DNA from 3 places in the Planococcus donghaensis genome. Region 3 is predicted to be linked to each of the others. Evidence: riboswitches for the same ligand, from Rfam matches in the RefSeq annotation. Region 3 holds a riboswitch; each other region holds the start of a gene.
The links. A riboswitch is a leader RNA that binds a small molecule or an ion and turns the genes downstream of it on or off. The one in region 3 is predicted to bind S-adenosylmethionine.
Positions count from the first base shown of each region.

Region 1: linked by a shared signal. The riboswitch ahead of BCM40_RS05385 (methionine ABC transporter ATP-binding protein) and the one ahead of mtnK (S-methyl-5-thioribose kinase) in region 3 are both predicted to bind S-adenosylmethionine.
Region 2: linked by a shared signal. The riboswitch ahead of metK (methionine adenosyltransferase) and the one ahead of mtnK (S-methyl-5-thioribose kinase) in region 3 are both predicted to bind S-adenosylmethionine.

Region 1 is NZ_CP016543.2:1,087,366-1,089,637, reverse strand. It holds gene BCM40_RS05385 (methionine ABC transporter ATP-binding protein) at 1-926, opposite strand, end outside; SAM riboswitch class I at 1,014-1,118, opposite strand; gene BCM40_RS05380 (thioredoxin family protein) at 1,187-1,513, opposite strand; gene BCM40_RS05375 (toprim domain-containing protein) at 1,519-1,854, opposite strand; gene gcvH (glycine cleavage system protein GcvH) at 2,075-2,272, opposite strand, start outside.
Region 2 is NZ_CP016543.2:1,163,598-1,165,869, forward strand. It holds gene pckA (phosphoenolpyruvate carboxykinase (ATP)) at 1-676, opposite strand, end outside; SAM riboswitch class I at 948-1,060, shown strand; gene metK (methionine adenosyltransferase) at 1,263-2,272, shown strand, end outside.
Region 3 is NZ_CP016543.2:3,199,730-3,202,001, forward strand. It holds gene mtnA (S-methyl-5-thioribose-1-phosphate isomerase) at 1-99, opposite strand, end outside; gene mtnK (S-methyl-5-thioribose kinase) at 96-1,286, opposite strand; SAM riboswitch class I at 1,365-1,518, opposite strand; SAM riboswitch class I at 1,761-1,870, shown strand; gene mtnW (2,3-diketo-5-methylthiopentyl-1-phosphate enolase) at 1,946-2,272, shown strand, end outside.

The sequences.
Region 1 (2,272 bases), 1.2 Mb from region 3:
GTTCCATACGCTCCTCGCTGTGTATGTGAAATATTCCCTTGAACAATATTGACGTCTACTGAATGGCTGCGAATCAATTTTGTTAATAAAGGCTTTTCAGTTTGTTCGCCAAGAAAGACCAATTTTACTAATTCACCGGTTGGGTATAGTTCCCGCAAGTTTTTAATGGTTTCTCGTGAATCTTTGCTATCAGCTACTTGTGCAACAAAGCGCTTCGTGATTTCTGCTTGTGGAGATTGAAAAACAGTTAACACATCTCCAAGTTCAACCACTCGACCGCCTTCCATTACCGCTACGCGATGACATATTTTTCGTATAACATGCATTTCATGAGTAATCAACACAATCGTTAGTCCGAGACGTTTATTAATGTCCACAAGTAAGTCTAAAATAGCATCCGTCGTTTCTGGATCAAGTGCCGACGTTGCTTCATCGCATAATAACACTTCGGGATCATTTGCTAACGCACGAGCAATACCAACGCGCTGCTTTTGTCCGCCAGACAGTTCAGACGGATATGCGTTTTCACGACCAGCTAACCCCACAAGTTCGATAAGTTCCTGTACTCGTTTTCCACGTTGTGATTTTGCCACTCCGGCAATTTCTAATGGAAACTCAATATTTTCTTTCACGGTACGAGACCAAAGCAAGTTGAAATGTTGGAAAATCATGCTTACTTTTTGGCGAGCTTTGCGTAATTCTCCACCTTTGATCGCGGTGATCATTTGACCGTTAATTTCTACAGTTCCTGATGTCGGCTTTTCCAAACCATTTAATAAGCGGATTAACGTACTTTTACCTGCTCCACTATATCCGATAATCCCGAAAATTTCTCCATCGGCAATGGATAAATCGACTTCGTCAACGGCTGTTAGTATTGCTTTGCCCGTGTCGAATTTTTTTGTTACTTTCTTTAACTCAATCATTCTTCTAACACTCCTAAATCTTAAAATAAAAAACCCTTCTGCGCATAAATGAGCAGAAGGGCAAACGTATATTATACGGAAACCAATCTCTCATCTATCAAAGCTTTCGCTTTGAGTGACTTGGCACCATTTCATTTTCATGACGGTTGCCGGGCTTCATAGGGCACTTCCCTCCACCGCTCTTAATAAGAGTTCGATATGAAATTTTTAACTAATTAAACCTGTAATAAGCGCTGGCGCTTTCCTATCAGAAAACTAATTTACCACGATCGACTGTATTCGTCAACAGCTTTTAATTTATTATACAAATAAGGTACCGAATGGAAGGCATAAACCTTTTCTTTTAGTTTGCCACCTTCTGTAATTAATAAGCAAGGTACACTCTCTACTTCATAAAGGTCCGCAATTTCTTGAACATAATTCAAGTTTGCTTTGCCCATTGGCAAATCGGGTAACAATTCCGTGATGACCGATAACATCTTAGACGCGACTTGGCACGTTCCGCACATCGGTGTATATAAATAATAGGCTGTTACGTCTTGTGTATTTTTTTCTTTGATCCATTCTTTATGGGTCCATTCTTTCATTTTTTTCATCCCTCTATTAATAACGTTTTAACTTGAATGTTTGCAGTTATGAGTACATCTTTTAATATCCGAAGCGGCGTTGTGGCGACTTCTTTATAGCACCGGTCGATATAAAAATGACTAGCTTCAGGAAATTCTCGTTTTACTAGCTTTCGCAATTTCTCACCTGACGAATCTGCATCTACCAATATGATGATGTCCTGACCTTCGTATGGCAGTAAAAGCTCTTCAAGTTTTGTTGCACTTACTGTACCATTTGTACAAAGAATCGTCACGGGTTCTGCAATGAGTGGTGCTATTCGTAACTTATCGCTAATCCCCTCTACAACAATCACCTTCATAACCCTCACCCCACCGAATCAAGAATATGACAAGTCCTACTTTCAAATCACCACATTATGCTTCAAAACTTCTTAACGTAGAAAATAATTCTTTTAGTAATTTGCTTACTTTAAAAATACCAATGATAGAGGTCCTAGTCCATTTTCAAGCTCAGAGGAAGTATAGCTAGCTACCCCATGCAACTAAAAAAAGCGCCAAGATGCTGGCGCTTTTCAGAAATTACTCGTTCGTCATTTCTTTGTATTGATCTGCAGTCATTAATTCATTAACTTCTTCTTCAGAAGGGGCTTCGATAACGACCATCCAAGCCTGCTCATAAGGCGATTCGTTAACAAATTCCGGGCTGTCTTCAAGCTCAGAGTTAACTTCAATCACTTTACCGCTAATGGGTGCATACAATTCCGAAACCGTTTTAAC
Region 2 (2,272 bases), 1.3 Mb from region 3:
CTTCTGGCCCAACATTTGCTGAACAGTGCATAGGTAAAATGCCTTTTTCAGGAAGTAAGTAGTTCATAATAGAGAAAATCGATTTTTTCATTTCGCCAGCGTATTCAGTTCCGCCGATCAAAATGATCTTTTGCTCCATTGATACGATGATGAAAGTTTCAGAAGCTGTACCGTCAACTTCAGGGTCTGCCTGGAAAGTTGGAGCATACACAACAGTGAATTCAGCTTCATGTGTTTGTAATTCTTCAGCCGATGGACGGATGAACAATTGGTGAGCAAATAGATTGTGCCATGCGTATTCATTGATTGTTTGGATAGGTACACGTGATTCGTGGTCAGCACCAGCAAATCCTTTGAAAACGTAAAGCGCATCTTTGTCTTTTAAGTGCTTAATCACTTTAGCGTAGAGCTTTTCAAACACTTCGCTTGAGATTGGACGGTTCACATTGCCCCAGTCGACTTTGTTTTTAGAGCTTTCTTCTTCCACCATGTATTTGTCTTTCGGTGAGCGGCCAGTATATTTTCCTGTTTCCGCTTTTACAGCGCCTTCCCGAGTTAATACCGCTTCCTTGCGGGATGTTGCTGCTTCCACTAGTTGTGGCACTGATAATTGAACATGCACATTTTGGCCAGTTAAAAGTTCCTTCAAGTCGTTTGCAAAGTTCACTGAAGTCATATATATGTACCTTCCTTTTCTGTTATTCCCATAGCAATGGGGAGGATGTATATTCGTTCATTAGTATAACACATTAGGTTTATTAGTCTACACTAATCCGCTGCAGAAATTAAAAAAATTGGATGACATTAACACTATATATAGAAAGAATAGTAAATCATTTCGAATTTATGGTGGTTTTTAAACGTTAAATGCAAAGTCTGTCAATTTAATTTGCATAAAATGTTGACATCGCAGTGCTACTTCCGTATGATGAAAAATTGAACGGATACTCTTATTCCGAGCTGGTGGAGGGGGCAGGCCCTATGAAACCCGGCAACCTGCTACATATGTAGTGATGGTGCCCAACCTGACACAAGGCGAACAGGCCTTGGATGATAAGAGTGAAAGGTGCTTATGATGATTTTTCCTTTCCTCATGCAGAATGAGTGAAGGGATTTTTTTATGAAATGCCCTTAATCCTCGTGTGCAAAGGCCACAAACGGCTTGAAGTTCAATCCAGAGTTTCTGGAACGGACTTGACATGGGAAACGAGTACCGTATCAATTTCGAGAGCAATCTCGCAGGATATAAGGAGGAACATTTTTTGAAAAACCGTAGATTATTTACATCAGAATCAGTAACAGAAGGACATCCGGATAAGATCTGTGACCAAATCTCAGATGCTATTTTAGATGCAATTTTAACCGAGGATCCAAATGCACGCGTTGCGTGTGAAACAACTGTCACAACAGGACTTGTACTAGTTGCAGGAGAAATCACGACATCTACTTATGTGGATATTCCGAAAGTTGTTAGACAAACAGTAAAAGAAATTGGATACACACGCGCTAAATATGGTTTTGACTCAGAAACAAGTGCTGTTCTTACAGCAATTGATGAGCAATCAGCAGACATCGCTGCAGGAGTTAACGTAGCGCTAGAATCACGTGATGGCCAAATGACAGATAAAGAATTAGATGATATCGGAGCAGGTGACCAAGGGTTGATGTTCGGATATGCAAACAACGAAACAGAAGAATTAATGCCATTGCCGATTTCATTGGCACATAAATTGGCACGTCGTTTAGCTGAAGTTCGCAAAGAAGAAATTCTTCCATACTTGCGTCCAGATGGCAAAACACAAGTAACAGTTGAATACGATGAAAACAACAAACCGCTTCGTGTGGATACAATTGTTATCTCAACTCAACATCACCCAGAAGTAACATTAGAGCAAATTCAACGCAACATTAAAGAATATGTAATTAATGAAGTTGTACCAGCTAAATGGATTGACGAAGAAACAAAATACTTTATCAACCCAACTGGTCGTTTTGTTATTGGCGGACCTCAAGGAGATGCAGGTTTAACAGGACGTAAAATCATCGTTGATACTTATGGTGGTTATGCTCGTCATGGTGGCGGCGCATTCTCAGGAAAAGACGCAACAAAAGTTGACCGTTCAGCGGCTTATGCGGCACGTTATGTAGCGAAAAACATCGTAGCAGCTGGTCTTGCAGATAAATGTGAAGTTCAATTAGCTTATGCAATTGGTGTAGCACATCCTGTATCTATTGCATTTGATACGTTTGGAACTGGCATTGTTGATGAAGA
Region 3 (2,272 bases):
AGTTTCAAGTGTTACGTATTCGATAAGGTGTGGTAGTTTTTGTTGGTCTAGAATAGTCAGTTGCTGACCATTCCATTTGATAGATAAAGGAATGCTCATTTGTACACCTCCTGTAAAATCTTTAGAAAATCAGTGATTGAGTCAATTTGTTGACGCTGCAGGATCAATGCTCGCCCTGTATATAGCGCTTGTTCTTTACTGTTAATTCTTTTTTCTGTCTCTGCTATACTGTCCAAATCTTTAACGTGAGCTAAACCAATTGTTCGGCGAATCAATTCACAGCCCGCAAAACCTGCCGCATCTGTTAACACTTTATCCAGAACAAATTCTAAATAACCTTGAGTGTCTCTAAACGATTCAACGCTCTCCCTTTTCCATAGTTCACTAAACGAAAAAGCAAAAACGTCCCACGTTTTCTCAATGTGTGAGGCAATCACCTGACGCTCAATCCCTTCTCGCGTAATCCATTGGAAAATCAAATTACCTAGGAATAAGCCAACATCGAATCCAATTGGACCATAAAAACCAAACTCTGGATCGATAACTTTGGTTTCAGTTGTACTAGCAAAAATACTGCCTGTGTGAAGATCCCCGTGCAACAAGGCTTCTGATTCAGTTAAAAAGCTCTTTTTCAATTTAGCTACTTCTAGTTGTAATTTTTGGTCTTTCCAAATTGCTTCTGCAGTTGATTGAAGCTGTGGTTCGTAATTATTGGTTTCAAGGTCAAAAAATGGATCCGTGAAAATAAGATCTTCTGTGATCTTACAAAGCTCTGGATTAGTGAACTCGGCAACAAGACGTTTTTTTTCAAAAGGATGAAGACCATAATCTGATGTATGGAACAAAGTCTGCGCCAAGTATTCTCCAATATCCTGCGACAGTCTAGGGAAATTTTGTCCGTTAATCAACCCTTCTCTTGCAATGACAAGATGAGACAAATCTTCCATCACTGTAATCGCTAATGTTTCATCCGCCGCATAAACGACCGGCACCAAAGATGGCACAAACTCACCGTGCTTTCTAAGAACATTGGCTTCAATCGTTGCACGCTTTAAAGTGAGCGGCCAACTTTCCCCAATGATTTTGGCATATGGCAGTGCTTGCTTAATAATTACACGGTTGCCTGTTTTCGAATCTTCGATTTGAAAAACATAATTCAAATTGCCGTCACCAATTTCTCGGCAGCTCAACTCGGCTGTAGGCTCAAAAGTATAGACAGCTTTTGCTAAAGCAATTGCCGTCACTTCAGTTAATCCTTTATAAGTGGTTGGAATAGTAAGCGTCATTTTTTTCTCTCCCTTTTCTACGCAATATAAAAAGCCTCTTTCTAAAAGAAAGAGGCCAGAATAAGAGAGATTCTACGCCTCTTATCTTTCAGAAATTACATTTCTGATGGAATTAGCACCGTGCCTTACAGGAATTTCATCCTGGCGCAAAAGCGCCCCGTCTCACAACGGTATTACGGTCGGTTGCTGGGCGTCATCGGGCCAAAATCCCTCTGCCAGCTCTTGATAAGAGTACTACTTTTCATGCTATTAAGTTCTGAAAAGAATCCTATCATGTTTCAGAATTAACTGTCAATCCTATTTTTTCAATAAAAAAAATTTTACAACAATAGAGTTGACAGACTCTTATGCACGTGAAATAATCAAAATTACTTCTAGACGTAGGTTCAAACAAACTGAGCGCGTTTACGAACTAGCAAAACTTAAAGTTACTTAAATTACTCTTCAAAAATAACCTATCCAATTTCATATTCTTTCTTATTTAGAGCAGGTGGAGGGACAAGCCCTATGATACCCGGCAACCGGTCCAGTAATGGACACGGTGCTAATTCTTGCAGTCAGAAACAATGACTGAGAAATAAGAAGTTGTTAAAGCCCTTAACCTCTTCTTATTTGAAGAGGTTTTTTATTTTTTAACATTACATAGGAGCGTGAATTCAATGAGCACTTTAACTGCTACTTACCAATTATATGGAAAATCAGGTTCCTTTGAGCAAAAAGCTGAAGGCATTGCGTTAGGACTGACAATTGGATCTTGGACCAACCTGCCCCTTCTTGAACAAGAGCAATTAAAACATCATAAAGGAAATGTTGTTTCCATAAAAGAATATGAAGAAAATCCTCATCCCTTAAAACCAGGTTTGATAAAAGCTGAAGTTGCAATTGCTTATCCATCAGCAAATTTCTCAGCGGACCTTCCGGCCATCTTAACAACCGTTTTCGGAAAATTATCTTTGGATGGTGAAGTAAAGCTATTGGATCTGGAA